2 regions of the Lachnospira sp. CLA-JM-H23 genome follow, and region 1 is predicted to be linked to the other one. Evidence: predicted binding sites of a transcription regulator. Region 1 holds the regulator's gene; the other holds the start of a gene.
The links. Region 1 encodes HrcA, which represses chaperone genes, less so after heat shock. Its sites were predicted from a motif close to TGTTAGCACTCNNNNNNNNNGAGTGCTAACA; they were not measured.
Positions count from the first base shown of each region.

Region 2: WMO42_RS07025 (co-chaperone GroES) is a predicted target of HrcA. The motif match lies at 2,363-2,393, and genes of this name have one in related genera.

Region 1 covers NZ_JBBMET010000005.1:162,280-177,910, forward strand. The annotation lists gene WMO42_RS08165 (hypothetical protein) at 924-1,751, opposite strand; gene thrC (threonine synthase) at 2,130-3,617, shown strand; gene hrcA (heat-inducible transcriptional repressor HrcA) at 4,023-5,123, shown strand; gene grpE (nucleotide exchange factor GrpE) at 5,141-5,782, shown strand; gene dnaK (molecular chaperone DnaK) at 5,973-7,853, shown strand; gene dnaJ (molecular chaperone DnaJ) at 8,047-9,177, shown strand; gene WMO42_RS08195 (bifunctional 4-hydroxy-2-oxoglutarate aldolase/2-dehydro-3-deoxy-phosphogluconate aldolase) at 9,307-9,948, shown strand; gene WMO42_RS08200 (dicarboxylate/amino acid:cation symporter) at 10,083-11,375, opposite strand; gene rfbD (dTDP-4-dehydrorhamnose reductase) at 11,379-12,218, opposite strand; gene WMO42_RS08210 (insulinase family protein) at 12,527-15,502, shown strand; gene era (GTPase Era) at 15,546-15,631, shown strand, end outside.
Region 2 covers NZ_JBBMET010000004.1:198,183-213,813, reverse strand. The annotation lists gene WMO42_RS07035 (transglutaminase domain-containing protein) at 101-1,198, opposite strand; gene WMO42_RS07030 (DNA glycosylase) at 1,395-2,273, shown strand; gene WMO42_RS07025 (co-chaperone GroES) at 2,449-2,736, shown strand; gene groL (chaperonin GroEL) at 2,832-4,457, shown strand; gene WMO42_RS07015 (MATE family efflux transporter) at 4,666-6,018, shown strand; gene WMO42_RS07010 (toll/interleukin-1 receptor domain-containing protein) at 6,126-7,952, shown strand; gene WMO42_RS07005 (hypothetical protein) at 7,983-8,495, shown strand; gene guaB (IMP dehydrogenase) at 8,674-10,134, shown strand; gene WMO42_RS06995 (chemotaxis protein CheX) at 10,479-11,063, shown strand; gene WMO42_RS06990 (response regulator) at 11,243-11,605, shown strand; gene truA (tRNA pseudouridine(38-40) synthase TruA) at 11,606-12,343, shown strand; gene argS (arginine--tRNA ligase) at 12,446-14,212, shown strand; gene WMO42_RS06975 (glycosyltransferase) at 14,229-15,248, shown strand; gene kduD (2-dehydro-3-deoxy-D-gluconate 5-dehydrogenase KduD) at 15,278-15,631, shown strand, end outside.

The DNA.
Region 1 (15,631 bases):
TTGAGCTTTGTGGCAGACGGACGAAATACAACAAAATAGCGGCTATATATCAACATCAGGCACGCTCCCGCTACTCTCAAACGCAGCGGATACTAAGGTGCTAAAGGACAGCACCTAAGTACCGGCGTTTTCAAAGTACCTGATTAACGATATATAGCCGCTATTTCGTTGTATTTCTGTGTGCTGGCAGAAGATAGATGTAGATTGTTTAGTAAAAGTGTTTTGCAAGCTCTGTAAGCATATCTGGCTGGCAGAAGATAGATGTAGATTGTTTAGTGGTAAGAGCAATCTGTATGTCCTATGATATGTATTTGCCCATAAGATAGATGCATATAGTTTAGTGACAAGAGCCCGTTGCACATTGTATGTTGGGCGGGTATAGGTGTAGTCGTGGGAATATAGATTATAGAATATATTCTGTATGGATTGAGTTCTGACATTCTAGGCTGAAGGGGATAGTTAATTGCTGGCGATTGTAGTTCACAGTAGGTAGATTGCACAGATTAGCTGGTTATAATATAGTATTGCAATATAGAATATAGGAATAAAAATAACAGATATAACACAATTACACCAGTTGAAATAATTACAATGTAATTTTGTTATATCTGCTATATCTGTTATCTATTAAGAAGCCAAGTGAATAAGACAAATACCCTTTAAATGAATAGACACCCAGCGGGCGGAATAGCCAATATATCAAAAGTCAGGTGCTTTGAAAACGCCGGTACTTAGGCGGTGTCCTTTACCGCCTTAGTATCCGCTGCGTTTGAGAGTAGCGGGAGCGTGCCTGATGTTGATATATTGGCTATTCCGCCCGCGTCCGTTGTCAATTAAAAGCTATCCGTTGTCAATTAAAAGCTATCCGTTGTCAATTAAAAGCTATCTGTTGTCAATTGAATTTATAACCAACCAATTGTCAATTATTTCACTTTCTCCGCCAGCCACTTAACATACTCAATCACCCTCTTAGAAATCTTCACACTATTATAAGCAGCCGCATAAGTAATATGCGATATATCCTCAATATAATTCCTTGTATAATTTACCGGAAATACAGGCTCTAACATATCAGCTACCTTATTATAAGCAATAGCTGCCTCATATTCCGTCCCATAAGTCCCTATTATAAAATCACCATTAATGTGAATTCTGCTCTGGAACATTATACGTCCGTTTTTTACAATCTGGCTCACGCCATTATATTTATTGACTACACACACATTTTCATATCTGAAATCGTGTTCGTCATTATTCCTGAAAATGTAATCTTTTCCTTTAACGGAATGACTGCGTATTCCAAATCTTGATAAAATGCTTGTCTGCATACCATAATCATTTACAAAATAATAACCGCCGCGGCACATAATTGTGTGGTGTGAATAATAGAAAAGGTCATCAATGGAAAATATAAGAGTATTCCCGGGTTCAAGAAAATACAAAAATGCCTTGTTGCACAGGTATATGGGTGTCTTAATATATATGCCATTGTCGCGGAAATTAATAAGACTTATGAACTTAGAATAAGGAAAATCAATATGACATTCGGCGTATGATGAAGTATGAAGGTCAATATTAACATAATATATATCAGGCTTAAAAAGTATATCGCAAGCAGTACAGTAAACCTGTGAGGCTGTATTTTCATCATCATAACTTCCGATACTTATATGTTTATTCTTATATGTTATTGAAACCCTGTAATATACAGAGCCGTCTTTTTTATTGGTCTTGTAAACACCTTTAGCCAAGTTGTGGTTCTCCTTTAACGTATCTTGATTATTATGCTATCATATATTAGTGATATGTTAATTTGATTTTATAATAAATACATTGCTATCTTAATAATATTGTATATATTACTGTCAGCCGGAAATTGTCTAATATTTATCAATCCTATAAATTATATGATAAAATTAGTAATAATTCAATATACCTATTGTTTTTCGTATCATTCCTGTTGTATAATGGTTTCTGTTTAAAGCATTTTTAACAGGAATCCGGTTAGTGATGATAAAGCTGTTCCATTTACCAGATGTTGTTCTGGCAGGTACATATGTATGTGGGAGACGGTTATGCATCAGATTGACTGTGATTCACCCCAATAAAATAAGAAGGTGGAATAAGAGATGAGTTTATTTTACAGAAGTACAAGGGATGATAGTGTAAGAGTAACAGCCTCACAGGCTATATTAAAGGGACTTGCTCCAGATGGTGGATTATTCGTACCAGAATCTATTCCTTCATTAGATAAGAGCTTAGAAGAACTTTCAAAGATGTCTTATAAGGAAGTTGCTTATGAAGTTATGAAGCTTATGCTTGATGACTTTACAGAAGAAGAGTTAAAGAACTGTATTGACAAAGCTTATGATTCTAAGTTTGATACTGAAGAGATTGCACCATTAGTTAAGGCAGAGGGTGCATATTTCTTAGAATTATTCCATGGTGCAACTATTGCATTTAAGGATATGGCTTTATCTATATTACCACACTTACTTACAACATCAGCTAAGAAGAATGATGTTAAAAATGAAATAGTAATACTTACAGCAACATCAGGAGATACAGGTAAAGCAGCTCTTGCAGGTTTTGCAGATGTTCCAGGAACAAGAATTGTTGTATTCTATCCTAAGAACGGTGTAAGCCCTATTCAGGAAAAGCAGATGGTTACACAGAAGGGTGCTAATACTCACGTAATTGGAATTAAGGGTAACTTTGATGATGCACAGACAGGTGTTAAGAATATATTTGGTGATAAGGAACTTGAAAAGGTTATGAACAATGCCGGCTTCCAGTTCTCATCAGCTAACTCAATCAATATAGGACGTCTTGTTCCACAGATTGTATACTATGTATATGCATATGCAAGACTTCTTGCTAACGGAGAAATCAAGGCAGGTGAAAAGATTAATGCAGTAGTTCCTACAGGTAACTTTGGTAATATCCTTGCTGCATTTTATGCTAAGAATATGGGACTTCCTATTAATAAGCTTATATGTGCTTCTAATGAGAATAAGGTGTTATACGATTTCTTTACAACGGGTGAGTATGACAGAAACAGAGATTTCGTTCTTACAACATCACCATCTATGGATATTCTTATCTCAAGCAACCTTGAAAGACTTATCTATAGAATAGCAGGCAACAGTGCTGAGAAGAACAGCGAGCTTATGGCTTCACTTAAAGAAACAGGTAAGTATGAGATTACTGCTGATATGAAAGCACAGCTTTCAGATTTCTATGGCAACTATGCTACAGAGGCGGAAGATGCTGCTACTATAAAGGATTTATATGAAACTTGTGGATATGTTATAGATACACATACAGCAGTAGCTGCTACAGTTTATAACAAGTACAAGGCAGACACTAAGGACGAAACTAAGACAGTTATAGCTTCAACAGCAAGCCCATACAAGTTTACAAGAAGCGTAATGGAAGCAATCGACCCTAAGTATGCTTCAATGGGTGACTTTGAACTTGTAGATAAGTTAAGCGAACTTGCTAAAGTAAAAGTTCCTAACGCTATCGAAGAAATCAGAACAGCTCCAGTCCTCCACAACACAGTATGTGAAGTAAGCGAGATGACCAATGAAGTAAAGAAATTCTTAGGAATATAATCTAATCCTAAGTAATTTCTATTAAGAATAATTTTAACCTCAATAAAACTGCTGTGTAAATCAGGCAAAGCCCCAGATTTACACAGCAGTTTTTTATGTAATAGGAAATTCTGATAGAATTATCGCACACGGATGTGCGATGGAGCGAATACGCAACAGGACGTTGCGTCTGAGCGTTTGCGTCCCTCATAACCACAACAAAAGGAAAGTCTTAGAAATACCCAATCAGCTTTCTGGTGCCCGAAGCCCCACCCCCTTCTCCAAACACTTAATAAAGTTTATAATTTATTTATACAAAAAATTAAATTAATTGTTGACATCACCCTTGCAAAGTGATACCTTAATTATGTTGATATTAGCACTCCTAATTATTGAGTGCTAACAACAAAGAAAAGGAGGTATGTCATGGGGCTTGATGAACAGCTTGATGAGCGTAAAGTAAAGATACTTAAAGCAATCATTAAGAACTACTTAGAAACAGGCGAGCCAGTTGGTTCAAGAACGATATCTAAGTTCACAGACATGAAGCTTAGTTCCGCGACAATAAGGAATGAGATGGCAGACCTGGAAGAGCTTGGGTATATAGTTCAGCCACATACATCAGCAGGAAGAATTCCTACAGATAAAGGCTACAGATTATATGTAGACGATATGATGTCTGAGAAAGAACAGAACATAACCAACAGAGAGAACGAGGTTGCTGTTAAAGAACAGGAATTAAGTTCAATGAAGGATATGTTAGGTGAGAAGGTTGAAAAGGTAGAAGAGCTTCTTCAGAATGTTGCCAAGGTTCTTGCCAAAGATACTAATTATGCAACTATGGTAACGACACCTAAGGTAACAGGCAATAAGCTTAAGTTCGTTCAGTTATCACAGCTTGAAGCCAATAAGATATTAGCCGTAATAGTTATGGAAGGCAATCTTATAAGGAATAAGGTGATAACAGTAAGCGAGGATTTGTCACAGGAGAATTTGTTAAAGCTTAACATTCTTATTAATACAACACTTACAGGGCTTACTCTTGAACAGATGAATTTGAGCATTGTTTCAAAGATGGAAAATCAGGCAGGAGAACATATTAATCTTGTCAAAGAAGTTCTTGATGCGATTGTTGATACAATAAGCAGCGCAGATGATTTAAAGATATATACAAGCGGTGCAACCAACATATTCAAGTATCCAGAACTTAGTGATTCAACCAAAGCCAGTGAGCTTATATATGCCTTGGAGGAAAAGCAGAGCCTGTCAGATCTTGTTGTTGATGATGACAATAGTGTTGATGAACAGGATAGTAGTTCCAACAATGGTATTCAGGTATATATAGGAAATGAAACACCGATTGAATCTATGAAAGACTGTAGCGTTGTAACAGCAACATATGAATTACAGGATGGAATGAAGGGTACAATTGGTATTATTGGTCCAAAGCGTATGGATTATGAAAAGGTTGTGGAAACCTTGAAGAATATGAGGACGCAGTTGGATGATGTATTCAAGAAATCATAGAAAGGTGAGGAGATAAGGTGTCTAAGAAAGATAATAACATTAATAATGTTGATGAAGCAGATGTTAATATTAATGATACAGATGTTACATCAGATACAGATAAAGACGCTGATACTGTAGAAGCTCAGGGCTCGTCTGACGCAGATGTGAAGGCAGAGAAATCTGACAACGCAAGTGATGCGCAAGGAGCGGAGGAAACAGTTGATATAAATAATAAAAAGGACCAGAAGGACGCTGTGATTGAGGATTTACAAGATCGTTTGAAGCGTCAGATGGCTGAGTTTGACAACTACAGAAAGCGTACTGACAAAGAAAAGTCAGCAATGTTCGAGATGGGAGCTTCGGATGTAGTAAAGAAACTTCTTCCGATAGTAGATAATTTTGAACGCGGCTTTAAGTCAGTGACAGAGGAAGAGTTACAAACACCATTTGCCAAAGGTATGGATATGGTTTACAAGCAGACAATTAAGATGCTTGAAGACTTACAGGTTAAGCCAATCGAGGCAGTTGGTTCAGAGTTTAATCCTGAATTTCATAATGCAGTTATGCACGTGGAAGATGACTCTCAGGGCGAGAATATTATCGTTGAAGAGTTCGAGAAGGGTTACACATATAGAGATGTGGTTATCCGCCACAGTATGGTAAAGGTTGCTAACTAATACATCAGAATATTTAGTTGATGTATAATGGTATGAGCTTTTACCAGAAGTAAAGTATGTGGGTAGTTGTGATATAGAAAGAATTCGTTTACAGGCTTAGGGCTTATCAGAACAATACACACACTTGTAACAAATAGAATTGATATTATTAAACAGTATGTCTATATAAGACATAGAAAGGAAGATAATTATGAGCAAGATTATTGGTATAGATTTAGGTACAACTAATTCATGCGTAGCTGTTATGGAAGGTGGTAAGCCAGTTGTTATTACTAACACAGAAGGTATCAGAACTACTCCATCAATAGTTGCATTTACAAAGAACGGAGAAAGATTAGTAGGTGATCCTGCTAAGCGTCAGGCAGTTACTAATGCTGATAAGACAATTTCTTCAATCAAGAGACATATGGGTACAGATTACAAGGTTGATATTGATGGTAAGAAGTACACACCACAGGAAATATCAGCTATGATTCTTCAGAAGTTAAAGGCTGATGCTGAGAGCTATCTTGGTGAGACAGTTTCAGAAGCTGTTATCACAGTTCCAGCTTACTTCAATGATGCACAGAGACAGGCAACTAAGGATGCTGGTAAGATTGCAGGTCTTGATGTTAAGAGAATTATCAACGAGCCTACAGCTGCTGCTTTAGCTTATGGTCTTGATAATGAACACGAGCAGAAGATTATGGTATATGACCTTGGTGGTGGTACATTCGATGTATCTATCATTGAAATCGGTGATGGTGTAATCGAAGTTCTTGCTACTGCTGGTAACAACAGACTTGGTGGTGATGATTTTGATAATGCTATTACACAGTATATGTTAGATGACTTCAAGGCTAAGGAAGGCGTAGATCTTTCTACAGATACAATGGCACTTCAGAGATTAAAGGTTGCTGCTGAGCAGGCTAAGAAGGAATTATCAAGTGCTATGCAGACTAACATCAACCTTCCATACATCACAGCAACAGCAGAAGGTCCAAAGCATTTTGATATGACACTTACAAGAGCTAAGTTCGATGAACTTACACACGACTTAGTAGAAAAGACAGCTGAGCCAGTTAAGAACGCACTTTCAGATGCAGGTCTTACAGCTTCAGAACTTTCAAAGGTATTATTAGTTGGTGGTTCTACAAGAATTCCAGCTGTACAGGATAAAGTAAAGCAGTTAACAGGTCACGAACCTAACAAGTCACTTAACCCAGATGAATGTGTTGCTATCGGTGCTTCTATTCAGGGTGGTAAGCTTGCTGGTGATGCCGGTGCTGGTGATATCCTTCTTCTTGATGTAACACCACTTTCACTTTCAATTGAGACAATGGGTGGTATTGCTACAAGACTTATCGAGAGAAATACAACTATTCCTACAAAGAAGAGCCAGATATTCTCCACAGCTGCTGATAACCAGACAGCCGTTGATATCAACGTAGTACAGGGTGAAAGACAGTTTGCCAAGGATAACAAGTCACTTGGACAGTTCAGACTTGATGGTATACCTCCAGCAAGAAGAGGCGTTCCACAGATTGAAGTTACATTTGATATCGATGCTAATGGTATCGTTAATGTATCTGCTAAGGATCTTGGAACAGGCAAGGAGCAGCATATTACAATAACAGCTGGTTCTAATATGTCTGATGAAGATATCGATAAGGCTGTTAAGGAAGCTGCTGAGTTCGAAGCTCAGGATAAGAAGCGTAAGGAAGCTATCGAAGTTCGTAACGAAGCTGACTCTATGGTATTCCAGACACAGAAGGCTCTTGATGAAGCTGGCGACAAGCTTGATGCTAACGACAAGGCAAATGTTGAGGCAGACCTTAACGCACTTAAGTCACTTGTTGAATCAACAGATGCTGAGAATATGACAGATGCTCAGGTTGATGAGATTAAGGCAGCTAAAGAAAAGCTTATGACATCAGCACAGAACCTCTTTGCTAAGATGTATGAAGCAACTCAGGGTGCAGGCACAGCCGGTGCTGGTCCTGATATGGGAGCTGGCGCAGGTGCTGATAATGCACAGGGAAGCGCACCTTATGGTGATGATGTTGTAGATGGTGACTACAAGGAAGTATAATTAAGTAATATATATGATGTGGTCTATGATTATTGAAGGTTATAATATCAGAGTTAATGTAATTAACAATGATTAATTATGGAGTTATATAAAGACTTCTTAAGACTTGACAATTATAGATGAAATCAGAAAGGAAGTCAGGACTCGTATCAGGGTACCTGACTCCTTTCGGGTATAGAAAGGCGGAACCTATATGGCAGAAAAGAGAGATTATTATGAGGTCCTTGGTGTGCCTAAGGACGCAGATGATGCAGCAATTAAAAGAGCATATAGACAGTTAGCTAAGAAGTATCACCCTGATATGAATCCGGGAGATAAAGAGGCTGAGGCTAAGTTTAAGGAAGCATCAGAAGCATATGCAGTTCTTAGTGATGCAGATAAGAGAAGACAGTATGACCAGTTCGGACACGCAGCATTTGAAGGCGGTGCAGGTGGAGCTGGCGGTGGCGGCTTTGATTTTGACTTCGGTGATATGGGCGATATATTTGGTGATATATTCGGTGGTATGTTCGGAGGCGGTTCAAGCAGCAGACGTAACAGCAACGGACCAAGACGTGGTGCAGATATAAGAGTTAATGTAAGAATTACATTTGCTGAGTCAGTTACAGGAACTAAGAAGAAGATAGATGTAACACTTAAGGATGAATGTTCTAAGTGTCACGGAACAGGTGCAAAGCCGGGAACAAGTCCTGAAACTTGTAAGAAATGTGGCGGACGTGGACAGGTAACAGTAACACAGCAGTCATTCCTTGGAATGATGAGAAGCGTACAGCCTTGCCCAGATTGTCACGGAACAGGTAAGATTGTTAAAGAAAAGTGTCCAGACTGCTATGGAACAGGTTATATAAGCAGCAAGAAGACAATTGAAGTTAATATACCTGCTGGTATTGATAATGGACAGTGTGTCCGTATTCAGGGCAAGGGCGAGCCAGGTACTAATGGTGGTCCAAGAGGAGATTTATTAGTAGCTGTAATGATATCAGCAGATCCAGCATTTGAGAGAGATGGATATAACATTTTCTCAGATGTTGTAATAAGCTATCCTACAGCAGTTCTTGGCGGAGAAGTCAAGGTAAAGACTGTTGATGGTGAAGTTATATATGAAGTTAAGCCGGGAACAGCTTCTGGCACAAGAGTAAGGCTCAGAGGTAAAGGTATGCCAACATTAAGAAATCCTCAGACAAGAGGAGATCATTATATTACACTTATTGTTGATATTCCTACAAAGCTTAATAATGAACAGAAAGAAGCACTTATGGAATATGATAAGACACTTACAGGAGAGGAACACAAACATCCAAAGAAGAAGGGCTTCTTTAAATAAATGCATAAAGTTCTTATAAAAATACAAACGAAATATATCATTTCATTGTTGTTTTTAAAGAATTATGATATAATCAAAGACACTGAGAAGTATCAGTCGAATAATTAAAAGAAAGGGGCTATTATTATAATGAGTAATATAGCAGATAAGTTTGAAGAACTTGGAGTAATTCCAGTAGTAGTATTGAATGATACAAAGGACGCACTTCCATTAGCTAAGGCATTAGTAGAAGGTGGTCTTCCATGTGCAGAAGTTACATTCCGTACAGAAGCAGCAGAGGAATCTATCCGTCTTATGCACGAAGCATATCCAGATATGGTACTTGCAGCAGGTACAGTACTTACAACAGAGCAGGTTGACAGAGCTGTAGCAGCTGGTGCTTCAGTTATCGTAAGCCCAGGTTTTGATCCAGAAATCGTTGATTACTGTATCTCTAAGAATATTCCTGTAATGCCAGGTATCGTAACACCATCTGAACTTGCTCAGGCAGTTAAGAGAGGTCTTACAAGAGTTAAATTCTTCCCAGCTACAGCAGCAGGCGGAATTAAGATGATTAAGGCTATGTGTGCAGCTTACACAACAGTAAGAATTATGCCTACAGGTGGTATCAATACATCTAACCTTGAAGAATTCTTATCTTGCGATAAGATCTTCTGCTGTGGTGGTTCTTGGATGGTTAAGGGTGACTTAATCAAGGCTGGAGAATTCGATAAGATTAAGGATATGACAGCTGAGGCAGTTGCTTTAGTTAAGGAAATCCGTTCTAAGTAATTAGTTCAGGCTACATAATTCAGATTATCGCTAAGATGACAATTGAATAATATTATTTAAAAGGGCTTCATATATCTGTGTGACAGGTATATGAAGCCCTTTTGCTCATAATATTAATAAATATTTATTGATAATTAGTTATCTACAGTAACATCAGAATTAAAGGTTTCTTTATTGACAAGGCCTTCCTGATTAGCAACGATAGTTGTACATACAGCATCACCAGTGATATTAACGGCTGTTCTTAACATATCAAGAATTCGGTCAATACCCATAATAAGGGCAATACCTTCTGTTGGAACACCTACGCTCTGGAATACCATTGCAAGTGTTATAAGACCTACAGATGGCACACCACTTGTTCCGATTGAAGCAAGTGTAGCTGTTATAATTACTGTAACAAGGTCAGATGGAGAAAGTGTAATTCCAAATATCTGTGCTACGAATATTACGGCAACACCCTGCATAATTGATGTACCGTCCATATTAACGGTAGCACCAAGTGGTATTGTGAAAGATGATATTTTCTTGCTTACACCAAGCTTTTTATCAAGTGTGTTGATTGAAAGCGGAATTGTTGCATTTGATGTAGCTGTTGTAAATGCGAAGTTCATAACTGGGAAGAACTTCTTTAGAAACTTAAATGGATTAAGTCTTGTAAAGAGAAATAAAAGTAACTGGTATACTACGAAGCACTGGATAGCAAGTGCGAGTATTACGCAGCCCATATATTTAAGCATTGGAACAAATGCGTCAAAACCAATATTAGCAAATGTTCTTGCGATAAGGCAGAATACACCGATAGGAGCTGCCTTCATAACTGCCATAGTCATTTCCATCATAAGGTCATTGAACTGACTGAAAAAGTTAGCTACAGTTGATGCCTTATTACCCATTTTCGCTAAAAGAATACCTACGAATAATGCAAATACGATAATTGGGAGCATATCAGCAGTTGCAAGTGATTCAACAGGATTCTTAGGTATTATGTTAAGAAGTGTTTGTGTAAGCGGTTGTTTCTCAGTGATAGTTACACTGCTTGTAGATACATTTTCAATTGTAACGCCAATACCGGGATTGATGAGCATAGCAACTGATAATGCAACTGATACAGCAACAGCAGTAGTAAGAAGATAGAAAAGAATAGTTTTAATACCTACTTTACCAAGTGTCTTAGTATCACCGATAGCCATACTTCCGCATATAAGTGAGCAGAATACAAGTGGAACTACAAGCATCTGCATAAGGCGGATAAAACCTTGTCCAATTACATAGAGGACACCCTCAACGATAACTGAATCACGGATATAGCCTGCTGGCATAAAATAGTGGATTAAAACACCACTTATTGCACCGGCTATAAGTGCTATGAATATCTTAGTAGAAAGCCCCATAGGCTTTTTTGTGTTTTTTAAAGATTTTTCCATTCTTTAGCAGCCTCCTGATAAATTAATATATTCTTTAAGCGCATCTTTCCAGTTCTTAGGCTGTTCAATGTGTTCAAGTCTTAACATCATATTATCAAGAACTGAATATACTGGTTTATTATTGTTGGCAGGAACAAGTTTTAACTTGTCTGTTGCATTGGCATATTCAAGAATAGTCCTGGCATATTCAAGACGGCTGCAAGAGCCCTGACATACAGCATGGTATATTCCAAGACACTCATTTTTAATGAAATATTCAATAATTCTGGCTAGCTCAGAAGCGCTTGTAGGACACGCATATTCATATTCAGATACAGTGAGTTCATTTACAGAAGGATCTTTAACTGCTGAAAGTACAGTGTTAAGGAAATCCTGTCCTATTCCATATACCCAGCTGCTTCTTAGTATCACATAACGCGAACAGAAAGACTGTATATAAGCTTCGCCGGCAAGCTTACTTTTACCATATATATTTCTAGGATTAGGTGTATCAAATTCATTATAAGAATGATCCTCTGTACCAGAGAATATATCATCTGTAGATATGTGAATTAGCTTTGCACCGATAGACTGTGCCATAACAGCAAGGTTTCGTGTTCCTACAGCATTTACTGCAAATGCTTTGTCAGGATTAGTTTCGCAGCCTGCAACATCACTGTAACCAACGCAGTTGATAATGATATCAGGACGATTAACTCTTGCATAATTGTTGACAGCTTCAAGGTCTGTAACATCGACTTCGTCAACATCAGTAGGGAATATTTCATACTCACGGCAGTCTAAGAGAGCAGAAAGTGCAGTACCAACGTGGCCTTTGGCACCGGTAATCCATATTTTTTCCATATAACCTCCATTCCAGCACTAACGCTTTCGCATAGTGCATTAAATATAATTTGTAATTTAGCTGCATATAATATATGTTAAAGAATAAGTGGGACAGCTTATATTATAATATGTTTATATGCAAACAATTAATTATACAATAAACTTGGTATTTGGCAAGTATTTTAAAAATGAAAATTATGCCATAAGATTTTATCAAGTTATAAATAATTGCTGGTTATAAAAATTATATAAATAGATTACAATATTGGCAAGGTATGGTACAATATATAAGAATATTGATTTTATTGATTAGATGAGGTTATCAGATGAGTTTTGACGTTAAAAAGAAGATAGAAGAATTGAATAAATCAGACATAATAAGTGGCAGTAATGCAAGATATGATATTGTCCTTGAAGAAGAATTAAAAGATCTTAATTCAGCAGGTATTATATTAAGACATAAGAAATCAGGAGCGAGGGTTGTCGTTATATCTAATGATGATAATAATAAGGTATTTTCAATAGGTTTTAAGACACCACCTTTTAACGATACAGGAATGCAGCATATAATTGAACATTCAACATTGTGTGGTTCAAGAAAATATCCTGTTAAAGATCCATTTGTTGAATTGTGCAAGGGTTCACTTAATACATTTCTTAATGCTATGACTTATCCAGACAAGACAGTATATCCAGTGGCAAGCTGTAATGATACTGACTTTAAGAATATTATGGATGTATATATGGATGCAGTGTTCTATCCTGCAATGTATGAAAAGCCAGAGATATTTATGCAGGAAGGCTGGCATTATGAACTTGATAATGCAGATGATGATATCAAGTATAATGGCGTTGTATTTAATGAGATGAAGGGGGCATTTTCATCACCAGATGACGTGCTTTCAAGATATACATTTGTATCATTATTCCCAGATACTGTATACAAGAATGAATCGGGCGGTGACCCTGAGGTTATACCTACACTTAAGTATGAAGATTTCCTTAAGTACCACGAGGAATATTATCACCCATCTAACAGCTATATATATATCTATGGCGATATGGACGTTAATGAAAGACTTGAATATCTTGACAGGGAATATCTATCAGACTTTGATGTATCAGATGTTGATATTCATGCCAATATAGAAAGACAGGCAGCATTTGACAAGCCTGTATATGAAACAAAGCCTTATGCCATAACAGAAGATGAGTCATTAGAGGATAATACTTATCTTTCATATAATGCAGTTATTGGAACTTCTGTTGATGCCAAGCTTTATCTTGCATTCCAGATACTTGATTATGCACTTGTTATGACACCGGGAGCACCTGTTAAGCAGGCACTTTTAGATGCAGGTATAAGCACTGATGTATATTCAAGTTATGAGACATCACTTTACCAGCCTGTATATTCAATAGTTGCCAAGAATTCTAATTCTAAGGAGCAGGACAGATTTGTATCAGTTATCAATGACACATTAGAAAAGCTTGTTAAGGACGGAATTAATGAAAGAACAATAGAAGCTGGAATTAATTATTACGAATTCAAATACAGAGAAGCAGATTATGGTCCATATCCAAAGGGACTTATGTATTATCTTACTATGATGGATAGCTGGTTATATGATGAAACAAAGCCATTTATTCATATTGAGGCGGGAGATACATTTGATGAGTTAAAGAAGAATGCCAGAAATGGATATTTTGAGAAGCTTATAAAAGAATATCTTCTTGATAATAACCACAAGTCAATTATAAGCCTTGTGCCTGAATATGGACTTGAGAAGGAAAAGGAACAGAAGGAAGCGGACAAGCTTGCAGAGTATAAGAGCACATTGACTAATGACGAATTAGAAGAGCTTGTTAAAAAGACAAAGGAGTTAAAGGAATATCAGGATACTCCATCAAGTCAGGAAGATCTTGAAAAGATACCAATGCTTGAGCTGTCAGACATTAAAAGAGAGCCTGCTAAGGATTATAATGATGTTAAGAGTGTTGATGGAATTAAGATAGTACACCATAATATATTTACTAATAAGATTGCATATATTAATATGTCATTTGACACTAAGTGTGTTCCAGATGAACTTATACCATATATGGGCTTGTTAGGCTCAACATTAAGTCTTATGGATACTAAGAATTATACTTATCCAGAGCTTACTAACGAGATTAATATTAACTGCGGTGGTCTTGCAACAGGAACAGCTCTATATAGCGATAAGGTTGATTTTAGTAAGAATACAATTGTATATGAGGTTAAGAGTAAGGCATTATATGAGAAAGTTCCATTTGTTCTTGGTATGATGGAAGAGATTATGTATAATACCAGATTTGATGACTATAAGAGATTAAAGGAGATAATTGCAAGAATTAAATCAAGACTAGAAGCTTCTCTTATGGGGCAGGGTCATTCAATTGCTATGTTAGAGTGCTGTGCACAGTTCTCAGAGTCGGCTTATTACTCAGATATATTAAGGGGTTACAAATATTATGAGTTCATTAAGAAGCTTGATGAAGAATTTGAGCAGAATAAGACACAGATAGTGGATAAGCTTAATAAGCTTGTTGGATATATATTCAATAAGGATAATGTTATAGTAAGCCTTACAGCAGACGATGAGGGTTATGACTGCTTTGTCAAGGCATTGTCAGCCAAGAGCTGTAATATCAAAGATGAACATTATAATACAGCAGTAAGAAGCTTTATACCGGTTAATGTAAAGACTGGATACACATCAGCATCACAGGTACAGTATGTTGCAAGATGTGGTAATTTCGTAAAAGACGGATATAAGTATACAGGAGCACTTAAAGTGTTAAAGGTTATATTCTCTTATGATTATCTCTGGATTAATGTAAGGGTTAAAGGTGGAGCTTACGGCTGCATGAGTGGTTCATCAAGAAATGGTGATTTCTATATGGTATCTTACAGGGATCCTAATCTTGAAAAGACTAACGATATATACGAGGGTGCGGCTGATTATATAAGGAATTTTAATGTCAGCAGAAGAGATATGGTTAAGTTCATAATAGGAACCATTGGAGAGATAGATGCACCTCTTACACCATCAGCTATTGGCAGCAGGTCATTTACACATTATATGTGCAATTGCACAGAAGATATGTTAAGAAAAGACAGGGAAGAAGTTCTTGATGCGACAGTTGAGAGTATAAGAGAACTTGCTCCACTTATAGAATCAGCAGTTGGGCAGAATTATTTATGCGTAGTAGGTAACCAGAAGCAGATTAATGAGGCAGCAGATTTATTTGATGAAATAAAGCCTCTTATCGGATAAATGATATTGGATATATAAGGAGAATACGATGAATTTAGATGAAATGCTTAAAGCCAGTGGAATAAGCGGCGGTGCTGCTTCTGGCAACGACAATGTGAAATCGGGATTTGTAACATTTATTGGAAGACC
Region 2 (15,631 bases), on a different contig from region 1:
ATTGATATTAATAAAAGCTGATTACCCTCATTAATAAAAATGGAGATAATCAGCTTTTTGTTGATATATAAATGTAATAATTATTACATTTATATATCAATTAATAGGTAAATGTAACAGAATATAACGTGTAATTAACACGATCAATATTCTTATAAGAATAGGATAACTGCTGTCCGGTTCTTGATATTGCCTCTTTAAGATCTGCATTATAAGTTGTAGTGAATTCAATATGTGCAGTTTTATTTTTAACTGTTGAATATATGAGTTTATTTAGTTGGTTGACATTGCTTATTAAAGGTAGTTTTTTGTATCTGCAGTAGGAATATTTTGCACCACATTTTTCATAAGCGGAGTAACGGCTTCTGTCCCAAGTATGGTCGAGTGCCATATCGTCAGCACTGATATTAAAATATGAGTGGTCGATATAATCAGATGATGAGCCAACAGGGTCATCCCACGTTACATCAACGTGATACCAGTGATTATCAAGGTTGACAACATTCCATATGTGCTGCTGTCCGCCAGCCTCTCCTGAAATCGTTGCATTTTCTATTCCAAGCATATCTAACAATGTCTTAAAACATTCAGTATAGCCGCTACATACGGCAATTCCGTTGATTAATGCACTGTAGGCGTTGTAGGAAGAGTCGCCGGTATCAACATAATTGATGTTATCAACGAGATAATCGTGTATGGCAATCTCTTTTTCTATATCAGATTGATTTGGCGAAATAATCTCTTCAAGTATTTTGGTATATTTGTCATAAAGCACAAGCTGGCGTTCATTAAGATTATATGTTGACTCACTTCTGTAAGCTTTAATAATTGCAAAATTGTCCCAACATTCATAAGTTATCCGCACATTGAAACCATTTTTAATGCGCCTGTATTCACATCTTAACTGTTCTATGCCGTTAATTAATGAAAGCCATTTGTTGGCATCAATTAACTCCTCATCAGTAATGAATAATTCGCAGACATTATTATCACTATCCATACTTGCAATTATAGCCTGCACAATCTCCTCCGTTGTATCTGCGGACTGGGAAAATGCAGCCTTAGGTATTGTCATAGCTGAATTGGAAGACATATTAAACGATATTGGAATTGTACAGCCTGTCAATGCGACAGATAAAAGCACAAGTGTGAGTATAACGCAGACACGCTTATGGATAGGCTTATATAAATTTTTCATATATGTTAATAAATCTTTCTATAATAATTTAGGTTTATTACTTTGTTAAATTAAATGTAATTTGGTATTATTACATTATATATTATAATTATATTACATTATAAAATAATACACAACTGCTAGATATATGGATATTTATGGCAGTCTGATGATAAATATACCGTGCATTTTATTTTGTACAGGGAGGAGAATTAATATGAGCGATTATATTATTAACAAACCTGATGATTTTGAATTGAATGAAACACTTGAATGTGGACAGTGCTTCCATTTTAATAAGCTTGATGAAAATGATTATGTCCTTACAGCATTTGGACATATGTTACATATAATACAGACTGAAAAAGAAATTGTATTTTATGATACTGATGAGAAGCTGTATATGGATTTGTGGAGAAATTATTTCGACATAGACAGGAATTATGGTCTTATAAAGGAAAGGCTTTTAAAGAAAGATGATAAGCTTAAGGAAGCAATTGAGGCAATGTCAGGTGTCAGAATTCTTAATCAGGAATTTTTTGAGACACTTATTTCATTTATTATATCGCAGAACAAACAGATACCACATATAAAGAAGATTGTTGCAGATATTTCTGCAAAGTATGGCGATTATGCGGGTGAGGTGAAAGGTGTACCTATGTATACATTTCCTGATGTAAGGAAGTTAGCCAAAGCAGAAGTAGAGGATTTGAAGGAATTAAAGACAGGCTTTAGAGCACCTTACATATATGATGCCGTAAAATGTGTCGGCGAGGGAAAAATTAGCTATGATGAGCTTATTGCACTGGATAGTGAGCAGGGCATTGAGAAAATGTGTCAGATAAAAGGGGTTGGCAACAAGGTCGCAAGCTGTGTAAGCCTTTTTGCATTGGGTAAAAGGGACAGCTTTCCTATTGATGTGTGGATAAAAAGAATAATGGAATATCTGTATTTTGACGGAAATGATACTTCCAAAGATGTTATAGCTACATTTGCTAAGGAAAGATTTGGCGAGCTTGGCGGATATGCACAGCAGTATCTTTTCTATTATGGAAAGACCGTCAAGATGGGTGTCGCTAATAAGAATAAAAAATAAAAAAAGTATAATCAAAATGTTAAATCATTAATATATTTAGAAATAGCTGTTGACAAATTATTAGCCGGGTGCTATCTTAATTTTATTGAAATTAGCACTCGGTTGAAATGAGTGCTAACAAGCAAAAAACAAATTGCTGCCATATACATTTCAGACAGCGGAATGGAGGATATATATGAAATTAGTACCATTAGGAGACAGAGTTGTAATTAAAGCATTAGTTGCAGAAGAAACTACAAAGTCAGGTATCGTATTACCAGGACAGGCAAAGGAGAAACCATCTCAGGCAGAGGTAGTTGCAGTTGGACCTGGCGGGGTTGTTGATGGCAAGGAAGTTACAATGCAGGTTAAGCCTGGTGATAAGGTAATATATTCTAAGTATGCTGGAACAGAAGTTAAGCTTGATGATGAAGAATACATCGTTGTAAAGCAGAATGATATTCTTGCGGTAATCGAGGACTAATCAGATACAGCCAGTTTACTGGCGGATATATGAAAAGTGATAGTTAGTTGATATCAGATATATTTTTATTACAGATAATAATGGAGGTAATAGCAATGGCAAAGGAAATTAAGTACGGAATTGAAGCAAGAAAAGCTCTTGAAGAGGGTGTTAATAAATTAGCTAATACTGTAAGGGTTACAATCGGACCAAAGGGACGTAACGTAGTTCTTGATAAATCATATGGTGCACCACTTATCACTAACGATGGTGTTACAATCGCTAAGGATATCGAACTTGAAGATGCATTTGAGAATATGGGTGCCCAGCTTGTAAAGGAAGTTGCTACTAAGACTAATGATGTAGCAGGTGATGGTACAACAACAGCTACAGTTCTTGCACAGGCTATGGTTAATGCAGGTATGAAGAACTTAGCAGCAGGTGCTAACCCAATCATCTTAAGAAAAGGTATGAAGAAGGCTACTGATTGTGCAGTTGAAGCTATTGCACATATGAGCGAGAAGGTTACAGGAAAAGACCAGATTGCAAAGGTTGCATCTATCTCAGCTGGTGATGAAGAAGTAGGTCAGATGGTAGCTGATGCTATGGAAAAGGTTTCTAATGATGGTGTTATCACAATCGAAGAATCTAAGACAATGAAGACAGAACTTGATCTTGTAGAAGGTATGCAGTTCGATAGAGGATATATTTCAGCATATATGGCAACGGATATGGATAAGATGGAAGCTAACCTTGATAACCCATATATCCTTATCACAGATAAGAAGATTTCTAATATTCAGGAAATCTTACCAGTTCTTGAACAGATAGTCCAGAGCGGTGCTAAGCTTCTTATCATTGCAGAAGATGTTGAAGGTGAAGCTCTTACGACACTTATCGTTAATAAGTTAAGAGGTACATTCAATGTTGTAGCTGTCAAAGCACCTGGATATGGTGACAGACGTAAGGAAATGCTTAAGGATATCGCTATTCTTACAGGTGGTCAGGTTATTTCAGAAGAACTTGGCCTTGAACTTAAGGATACAACAATGGATATGCTTGGTAGAGCTAAGTCAGTTAAGGTTCAGAAAGAAAATACAGTTATCGTTGACGGCGAAGGTGCTAAGGAAGATATCGAAGCAAGAGTTGCACAGATTCGTGCACAGCTTGAAGAAACAACATCTGACTTTGATAAGGAAAAGTTACAGGAAAGACTTGCTAAGCTTGCAGGCGGCGTAGCTGTTATCAGAGTTGGTGCTGCAACAGAAACAGAGATGAAGGAAGCTAAGCTTCGTATGGAAGATGCCCTTAATGCAACAAGAGCTGCTGTAGAAGAAGGCGTTATCTCAGGTGGTGGTTCTGCTTATATCCACGCTTCTAAGAAGGTTGCAGAACTTGCTGCTACACTCAGTGGTGATGAGAAGACAGGTGCAGAGATTATTCTTAAGGCACTTGAAGCTCCTTTATACCACATTGCTCACAATGCAGGTCTTGAAGGTGCAGTTATCATCAACAAAGTAAGAGAGTCAGAAGTAGGAACAGGTTACGATGCTCTTAATGATGAATACGTTAATATGATTGATGCTGGTATTCTTGACCCAGCTAAGGTTACAAGAAGTGCATTACAGAATGCTACAAGTGTAGCTTCAACACTCCTTACAACAGAGTCAGTTGTAGCTGATATCAAAGAAGATACACCAGCAATGCCAGCAGGAGCTGCCGGTATGGGCGGAATGATGTAATAAGTAATAATTTGCTATACATCAGCAAGTTGATAAAATAAATTTAACACTTACATCATATTAAAAAAGTCCCTTTGTTTATGTTTTATATTCATAAACAAGGGGGCTTTTTGTTGTGCAATATAAAAGGAATGTGTTATGCTATCAAGGTTATTAAGTGAATTGCAGCAGATTGAGCTGATTCATATATGTCAGGAGAGCTTGGTTTATGTTTTTTAGTAGAAGAAAGAATGATGATTTGTCAGAAAAGCTGGTTAAACTGGTTGTTCCGATAGCGATACAGCAGTTTATGTTGGCACTTGTAAGTGCCACAGATGCGGTTATGCTGGGATTTGTGGACCAGACCTCGTTGTCTGCAGCTTCACTTGCCGGACAGATACAGTTTGTGCTTAATCTGTTTATAGCAGGGATAACAGCAGGCTCAGGAATAATGATTTCACAGTACTGGGGAAAGAAGGACATAAAAGCTATTGAAAAGGTCATGCCGGTGGCTTTATATGCTAATCTGCTGTCAGGCGGCATATTCACTATTCTTGCGCTTCTCATACCTGAGGGACTTATAAGGATATTCACTAACGAACCGGAGCTTATTGCAAGCGGTACACTATATATCAGGGCGGTAGCCTTATCTTATGTGCTGTGTGCAGTATCGCAGGTATATCTGATTCTTCTTAAGAATACAGGAAGGGCGGCTCAAAGCTCTGTTATCAGCTCATCAGCAGTTGCTGTTAATATAGTCTGCAATGCTGTCCTTATATTTGGACTACTTGGTATGCCACGTCTTGGCATACGTGGAGCGGCTTATGCAACTGTAATATCGAGAGTGATAGAGCTTGTATGGGCATATATTGTAGTTAACAAAGACAGGATTGCCGCTTTGGAATGGAAAGGAATTATTCATACAGATAAAGCACTGACAAGAGATTTCTGGTATTACACAACACCTGTGCTATGTGCCTCCTTAGTGTGGGGCATTGCATTTGTATTATACTCAGTTATACTTGGACATATGGGAAGTGATGCTGTTGCAGCGAATTCCATAGCCAGTATAGTAAAGAGCATGGTGCAGTGCGTTATAAGGGGTGTTAGTGCCGGGGCAGGAATTATTATAGGTAATCTTCTAGGAGCAGGTAAGCTTGATAAAGCCAGGAAATATGGTGGAAGAATTACAAGACTGTCAATAGCCATTGGGATAATAACAGGTCTGCTTCTTATCGTTGTAGCTCCGGTTGTATCGCGTGCAGCCCCTATGTCAGATACAGCGAAGGGGTATCTTGGCTTTATGCTGATAGTCCTCGGCATTAATCTGATGGGGCAGTCGGTGAATACAACTGTTCTGGATGGGATATTCTGTGCCGGAGGTGATGCAAAGTTTGATATGAAGGGGAATATTGGTGCAATGTGGTGCTTTGCGGTTCCGCTTGGCTTTATAGCAGCATTTGTATTCAATGCACCAGTCTGGCTTGTATATATCATAATAAGCCTGGATGAGCTGGTAAAGCTCCCGGCAGTATATATACATTATAAGAAGTATATCTGGGTAAGAAATATTACAAGATAAAACATTAGTGAAAAATACCGGGGATAGTTGTTTCTATTTAAAAAAGTTATTGGATATGTTATAATACTTCTATATTGGATTTTAATTGTCACGCAGGAGGAATGGTGATGGCTGATATTGATGAGCTTAAAAAGAAACTTGAAGATGGATGGATAAAGGGTGAACCTTATGTATTTGTAAGTTATGCAAGTAAGGATAAAGAGAAGGTTTATGAATTTGTATATGAACTTAGAAAACGTGGAATTAATGTATATATAGATATAGAACTTCAGGAGAATATTTCTAAGAACTGGTTACAGAATATTAAGGAGCGTTTATATGATGTTGATTGTGTTGCTATGATTTCATTTCTTAGTCTTAACTATTTCCGTAGTTATGCCTGCCTTATAGAACAGCTTGTAACACGTTCAGAGGATTTAAAGATGGAAAAAGGCAAGTATCTTGAGAATTTTTATATTGCATTGGATGATAATATGTCTACAATACAAAAAATGGAAGATGCAGTGTATAATAATACAGTTGCAAAAGAAAGTCAGAGTATGGCAATAAAGATGGTTCCAGAGGAAGTAAATGTCCTTAAAGATGTTATGGAAGATAATATTGCAGTAAAGAGCAAGTTAAAGAAAGATGTCAGGTCAACTATAGATGGTCTGAATACAGCACATAGAGTTGCGATAAGTATGCTAAGTTATATTTTTAAAGAGTCAAGCTATAGTATTCAGAAATATGGAACAGCTGGTGATTGTGCACAGTTAATGTATAACAATTTTACTAATGACAAGAATGACAAAATTAATATTGATGTATTAGAAGAACTCAAAAAAAAGTACAACAATGCCTCATCATCTGCCACAACTACATCATCTACAGCAAGTCAGAGCAGTGCTTCTGCACCAGCCGTTAAGAATAATACTACAGAAGTTGACATTGAGAATAATAGAACTTCTGATAATATTCAGAGTACAGAGTATAGCAATGTGGCAAATAATAATGATACAAATAGCGATGAAATAAACAGCAATGATATTATTGGCGATGAAAACAACACAGCAATAGACAGCGTTGCTACAGATGACCTTGCCACATCAACAGACAACATCAACACAACTGATAACAGCAGGACAAGACAGGCTACAAGTACAGGTGATATCAGATTTACGCTTTATGGCAAGGAGTATGAGCTTAATCAGTCAGATATGATGCTTACATTTTTTGCACACGTTCTTAATAAACATCAGGATATTGTGGACGAACTTCCTTCGTATAATGGGATGAACTGCGTATCTGATGTTGATTACAGTCTTCCAGAGAATCGTAAGGCAGATATGCCTACATATTTCAGAAGTTGTGAATTCTTTGAATTCGCTAATGGAAGCCATATATGCGTTGGAACATCATATTCAGTAGTAGACAAGTTAAAGAAAATGGCACTTCTGCTTAATATATGTGGTGAAAGCCCAGAGATATTCAGCTCAGAACAGGTTGAACTTCCAGCGGTAAAGGTCAGAGGTGGTTCTTCTGCTGGCGGCAAGGGAAGTGGAGCACTTGTGAAATTCAGCGTATATGGTAATGAATACGCGCAGAACCAGACAGATATGCTTGGAACAATATGCAGTTCTGTTATAGCTAAGCACCCAGACAAGTTAGAGGAAGCAGCAGATGCTTTATTATGTATTGATGTTAAAGATTATACAGATGTTGCTAAAGAAGACAGACCAGTATATTTCTCATTAATGAACAGATATGAAGTAAATGGTACAGCTTATAGTGTTGGTGGAAGCTTCGGAATGAAAGAAAAGCTTAAAATGATTGCTAAATTACTTATAATGTGCGACGAAAGCAAGGATATAATTGATATAGAAGACTATGAGATACCAGATGTAAAGGTTAAGGCGGCTGCAGGCACTAAGAAGAAAATTAATTACTTTGATTAATTGGAAGTATTACAAGATAGGAGTAGTTTTATGTTTGATGTAGCAGTAGAACAGATAGTAAAGGTAAAACCGCCTAAGACAGCAGTTGTTTATAAGGCATTGCTTATAATAGGTTGTATTGTGGCGGCTACAACCATACCACAGACAAGAACATTTGGAATAATTGTGCTTGCATTATTTGCGGTGATGACATTTTTGGTATTCCAGTATTATAATGCAGAGCTTGAGTATTCGATAGTGGATGATACGCTTACGATTGATAGGATTATGGCAAAATCAGCAAGAAAAAGATGTGGTGTGTATACACTTTCAAGAGCAAAGCTTGTGGCAAGAGCTGATTCGCAGGATGCACTCCGTATGAACCATATGGACGTTAAGACTTATGATTATTCAGTTGGTGCAAGCAACCACGATTCGGTTGTCATATATGCTTATAATGAACATAACGAACTGGTCAGGGTATTTGTATATCCTGATGAACGTATTCTTCACAGCATACAAAATGTTGTTGAAAAAGATGTGTTTAAAGTTATTGACTTTTAAAAAATGCTCTGATACAATTCTAATATTATAAACAAAAGGAATATGATAGAACGTTTATCAGATTTCTCCACACAGAAATGTCCGAATTAAGTATTCGGATTTTTTTGTACCAAGAATTGCGTTATTATGCGCATATAACTTAATTATTTTATTCACAGGAAAGCGAGGACAAAGGAAAATGGGTACAATTATTGGTGAGGGCATTACATTTGACGATGTGTTATTAGTTCCACAGTATTCAGAAGTAACACCTAATATGATCGATTTAACAACTAATCTTACAAAGAATATTAAGCTTAATATTCCTTTGATGAGTGCAGGTATGGACACAGTTACTGAACATAGAATGGCAATCGCTATGGCAAGACAGGGTGGTATAGGTATTATCCACAAGAATATGTCAGTTGAGCAGCAGGCAGAGGAAGTTGATAAGGTAAAAAGATCAGAGAATGGAGTAATTACAGATCCATTTTTCTTACATCCAGATAATACATTACAGGAAGCTAACGAACTTATGGGTAAGTTCAGAATTTCTGGTGTTCCTATCACAGATGATGATAGAAAGCTTGTTGGTATTATTACTAACAGAGATCTTAAATTTGAAGAAGATTTCTCAAGACCAATTAAGGAATGTATGACAAGCGAGAATCTTGTAACAGCTCCAGTTGGAATTACTCTTGAAGAGGCTAAGAAGATCCTTGGCAAGGCAAGAAAAGAAAAGCTTCCAATCGTTGATGATGAATTCAAGTTAAGAGGGCTTATTACAATAAAGGATATTGAGAAGTCTATTAAGTATCCTGCATCTGCACATGATTCACAGGGAAGACTTCTTGCAGGTGCTGCAGTTGGTATTACAGCCAATGTTATGGATAGAGTTCAGGCTCTTGTTGATGCAAGTGTTGACTGTATTGTAATTGATTCAGCACATGGTCACTCTAAGAATATTATTACAACATTAAAGAATATCAAGTCAGCATTCCCTGATTTACAGGTAATCGCTGGTAACATTGCTACAGGTGCAGCTGCTAAGGCACTTTGCGAAGCTGGTGTAGATGCAGTTAAGGTTGGTATAGGACCTGGTTCTATCTGTACAACAAGAGTTGTTGCTGGTATTGGTGTACCTCAGGTAACAGCAGTTATGGATGCTTATGCAGAAGCTAAGAAGTTCGGTATTCCAGTTATCGCTGATGGTGGTATCAAGTTCTCAGGTGATATTGTTAAGGCTATTGCTGCCGGTGGTAGTGTATGTATGCTCGGAAGTCTTCTTGCAGGCTGTGATGAAGCTCCTGGTTCATTTGAGTTATTCCAGGGCAGAAAGTATAAGGTTTATAGAGGTATGGGTTCTATTGCAGCTATGGAGAATGGAAGCAAGGACAGATACTTCCAGACAGGTGCTAAGAAGCTTGTTCCAGAAGGTGTTGAAGGACGTGTTGCATATAAGGGACTTGTTGAAGATACAATATTCCAGCTTATGGGAGGTCTTCGTTCAGGTATGGGTTATTGTGGAGCACCTACAATTCCATTGCTTCAGGAGACAGGTAAGTTTATTAAGATGTCATCTGCTGCATTAAGAGAGAGTCATCCACACGATATTCATATCACTAAGGAAGCCCCTAACTACTCAGTAGAGAACGCTTAATATAAAGCTGTTATTATAAACAGATTAGAATAATAGATATTTAATCAACCCCGGCATTAATTAATTTTAATGCTGGGGTTGTTTGTGCGTCAATTTTAGTGTATTATCTTTGGGATATTAAATGTGAAATATGCACAAGTTGTATATGATAAATGTGGCAAATTGAATAAACTGTCTAAACAATTAAACTGATAAGCATTTATAAGTGAAAATAAAATCCGATAATAAGTGTTTATAAGTGAAAATTGATGTTGCTAATATATGTTTTCTTGATGTATAATAATCTTACAGTAAAATTGTATGAATAATGTATTTATAGAAGGTTATGCACAAGGAGAAGAGGTATGCAGGATAAGATGATTAACAAGTATATTGCTAAGAATCATTCTGGATCTGTATTTACTGACAATGAATTGCAGGTTATCAAGGATGGTAATATAGATGATATGGTTACAACATTTCTTGATATGAATACAGAATATTATAATAAGCAGATGCAGAGTGTTTTAAAGGTATTTACACAGTTTATGAGCACTGAGATTGAACTTGAGAGAATAATATATCAGAAGGAATTTGATGGCAAATTTGTTGGCTGTCAGATTATGGACGGAGATATAGATGTATTCTTAGGGATAGCAGGTGAAGATGCTGACCTTCTTTGCGTTGCATCTACATTTTCCCAGGAAGATATGAATAAGTTTGATGCTGATGCTTATGATGCAATATGCGAGCTTATTAATATTATTAATGGTGCATATGCGACTAAGCTCAGTTATGAAGAGATAGAGGTGTCTTTACACCCACCAGTATTTTATCAGGATACACAGATTAAAGCGGATAATGGAATGTATGTAGTTACATTTAATATGAAAGGACATAGATTTAATCTGCTTATGGTTGCAGATGATAAAGTTAAGCTTAATGTATAAAAATATATGTACATAGTTAAGGCGTATTACAGAAGCTGAAGTTGTTAATAATCATCAGTCAATTATTTGTTAGTTGATGAATTGTTATAGATATATTGCATTTGCAGTTGATTACAGATACTAAATGCTTCTGCACAAGCCGGGTGGTTAATTATAGACATATGGAACGGAGGAATATTATGGCGAAGATTTTGATAGTAGATGATTCTAAGACTTCAAGAAAGTTCTTAAGAAATATGCTTGAACAGGCTGGACACGAGATTGTTGCAGAGGCTGTTAACGGAGCAGAAGGCGTTGAAAAGTTCAGAATATACAGACCGGATATAACAACTATGGACATTACAATGCCGGTTCTTGGCGGAATAGATGCAGTTAAGGATATTATAGAGATAGACCCTGATGCCAAGATTATTATGGTAACAGCGGCAGGACAGAAGGCTAATATGATAGAGGCTCTTAAGAAAGGAGCGGCTGATTTTATACAGAAGCCTTTTGATATGGACGTGATTGTTAATACAATTGAAAAGGTTATGGAAGAATAGATGTACAATTATAGATTACAACTTCAATATGATGGTGGGAGATATGACGGCTGGGTCAGAATGGGCAAGGACTCCAATTCTAACACTATAGAATGTAAGATTAAAGAGATAATTCAGAAGATGACAGGTGAAGATATTGATATATATGTTGGATGCAGAACAGAAAAAGGTGTTCATGCACTTAATCAGACAGCTAATTTCAAGCTTAATGATAAGTACCAGCCTGTAGAGGTTAAGAATTACCTTAACAGATATCTTCCAAGGGATATAGCTGTTAATCGCGTGGAATTAGTAGATGAAAGATTTCATAGCCAGCTTAATGCGAGGGAGAAGACATATGTATACAAGATAGATATGGCTAATGTAGCGAATGTATTTACAAGAAAGTATGCTTATCATACATTTGATATTCCGGATATTAAGGCTATGAAGCAGGCAGCTTTTTATATGATTGGAAAGCATGATTTTAAAGCATTTACTACTGCGAAGAAGAGCAAGTCTACAGTAAGGGATATCAAAGATGTAGAGATAACTACAGATGGAGACAGTTGTGAGATAAGAATAACAGCAGATGATTTCCTTCATAATATGGCAAGATATATGATTGGTATGCTTCTTGATGTAGGAAGCGGACTTAAGAAGGTGGAAGATGTAGAGAATATTATGGCTGGCAAGGATGTTGTTATGTCACTTCCAGCTGAGAGCTATGGACTTTTCCTTGAAAGTGTTTTATACTAAATAGATGATTTTATTAAAGAATCTCGGATTTCGGGATTCTTTTCTTGTTACTTTATAATAATATATTTTATGAAGCAGAATTTAACAGGAATGGAGAATATAATGAAGACCATAATTGAACTTATGACAGATGAATTTAAGAAAGCATTTGCAGAATGTGGATATTCAGAAGAATACGCAAGAATTACTATATCTAACAGACCTGACTTATGCGAATTCCAGTGCAATGGCGCGATGGCAGCAGCTAAGACTTATAAAAAAGCTCCATTTGTTATTGCAGATGAGATAGTTGCAAAGCTTACATCTAATGGTATGTTTGACACAATTGAAAGTGTTAAGCCAGGATTTATCAATATAAAGGTAAGTGCTGGATATCTTTCAGATTATCTTAATAAGATGTCAGAAGATGATAAGTACGGATATGAGAACAGCGAGGAAGCTAAGACTGTAATAGTGGATTATGGTGGAGCTAATGCAGCTAAGCCATTACATGTAGGACATTTAAGATCTGCTGTAATTGGTGAGAGTGTTAAGAGAATTAACAGATACGCAGGCAACAATACAATAGGTGATGTACACCTTGGAGACTGGGGACTTCAGATGGGTCTTATCATAGAGGAGTTAAGGGACAGAAAGCCTGAACTTCCATATTTTGATGAGGCGTATACAGGAGAGTATCCAAGTGAACCCCCATTTACGATATCAGAGCTTGAACAGATATATCCGGCGGCAAGTGCTAAGTCTAAGGAAGATGAAGAATTCGCTAAGAGAGCACACGAATCCACACTTAAGCTTCAGAGCGGGGACAGAGCATGCACAGCAATATGGAAGCATATTATGAATGTTTCCAAGAAGGATTTAAAGAAGAATTATGATAATCTTAATGTATCATTTGACTTATGGAAGGGTGAAAGTGATGCACAGCCATATATTAAAGATATGGTTGATAAGATGGTTGAAGATGGAATTGCCTATGAAAGCCAGGGAGCTACAGTAGTAGATATTGCAGAGCCAACAGATACTAAGGAACTTCCTCCTTGCATAGTAAGAAAGTCAGACGGTGCGGCACTTTATGCTACATCAGATCTTGCAACTATTGTTGAGAGAGAGAAGTTATATAAGCCGGATACATACATTTATCTCGCTGATAAAAGACAGGAGCTTCATTTTACTCAGGTATTCAGAACAGCTAAGAAGGCTGGAATTGTAAGACCAGATGCAGATATGAGATTTGTTGGTTTTGGTACTATGAATGGAAAGGATGGCAAGCCATTTAAGACACGTTCAGGTGGTGTTATGCGTCTTGAACATCTTATATCTGATATTAATGAAGTTATTCTTAATAAGATTAAAGAGAACCGTTCAATGACGGATGAAGAAGCTGATAAGATATCTAAGATTGTGGGTCTTGCTGCACTTAAGTATGGTGATTTATCTAATCAGGCATCTAAAGATTATGTATTTGATGTAGATAGATTTGCTTCATTTGAAGGTAATACAGGTCCTTATATTTTGTATACAATAGTAAGAATAAAGTCTATTCTTGCAAAGTATAAGGAAACAGGCGTAAGTGTTGGTAATCTTACAATACTGCCTTCAAAAGAACAGTCAGAGAAGGCTTTATCACTTGCACTTATTAAGTTCTCAGATGTTATAGATGGAGCATACAAGGATAATGCACCTCACAAGATATGCCAGTATATATATGAGGTTTCTAACTCATTTAACGGATTTTATCATAACACAAAGATTCTTGCAGAAGAGGATAAGAAACAGCAGGAAAGCTATATTGCATTAATCACACTTACTAAAGAGATACTTGAAACTTGTATTGATTTATTAGGTATACAGTGTCCTGACAGAATGTAGAGATTGGAGATATTATATGAAGTTATTATCATTTGCAATTCCATGTTATAATTCAGCAGCATATATGGAAAAATGTATCAAATCATGCCTTGCAGGTGGTGACGATGTAGAGATAATAATTGTTGATGATGGTTCAACAAAAGATGATACATTAAAGATTGCCAAGGAATATGAAGCAAAATATCCTAACATAGTCAAGGCTGTACATCAGGAGAATGGTGGACATGGACAGGCTGTTAATACAGGTCTTGCCAATGCCACAGGGATGTTCTTTAAGGTTGTAGACAGCGATGACTGGGTTGATGTTAAAAGCTATAAGAAGATATTAACTAAGCTTAAGAGCTTTGTTGAGGAAGATGACCTCCCAGATATGCTTATTGCGAATTATGTATATGAAAAGGTTGGTGCTAAGAGAAAGAAAGTCATTCACTATGAGAATGCACTTCCAGTTGACAGAATGTTTGGATGGAATGAGATGGGACATTTCAAGGTAGACCAGTATATTCTTATGCACTCAGTAATATACAGAACACAGCTTATAAAGGAATTCGGTCTGAAGCTTCCTGAGCATACATTTTATGTAGATAATATATTTGTATTTGAGCCATTGCCGGTTGTTCAGAAAATGTACTATATGAATGTTAATTTCTACAGATATTTTATTGGAAGGGAAGACCAGTCAGTTAATGAAACAGTTATGATTTCAAGAATTGACCAGCAGTTAAGAGTTACAAGACGTCTTATAGATTCATATCTTGGCAATAAGCCTGTCAATGAAAGATGCAGAAAGTATATGGTGACATATCTTAGAATTATGATGGAAGTATCATCAATATTTCTGATTATATCAGGCACAGATGAGAACCTTGTTAAGAAAAAGGAACTTTGGAAATATGTTAAGGATTCAGATTCCAAGCTCTATAAAGAGTTAAGATACAGCATACTTGGCAATACAGTTAATCTTCCGGGCAAAGTCGGCAGAGGAATATCTAAGACTGGTTATAAAGTAATGAATAAACTTATTGGATTTAATTAAAATGGCGTGTGCAGAAATGAGGGAATACTATGATATTAGATTTGTTTAAACTTGACGGAAAAGTAGCAGTTGTCACAGGTGCTAACACAGGTCTAGGACAGGGAATGGCAGTAGCTTTAGCTCAGGCAGGAGCTAAGGTTCTTGGCGTTGCAAGACGTTCCTGCGAAGATACTAAGAATAAGATAGAAGCAGATGGTGGTGCGTTCTCAGAGGTTATAGCTGACCTTTCAGATATGGCTTCAATAGATGTAGTTATGAAAGCAGCGATTGATACATATGGCAGAGTAGATATTCTTGTTAATAATGCGGGAATTATTAAAAGACAGGATGCAATTGAATTCACAGAGGAGAATTGGGATTCGGTAATTCAGGTTAATCAGAAA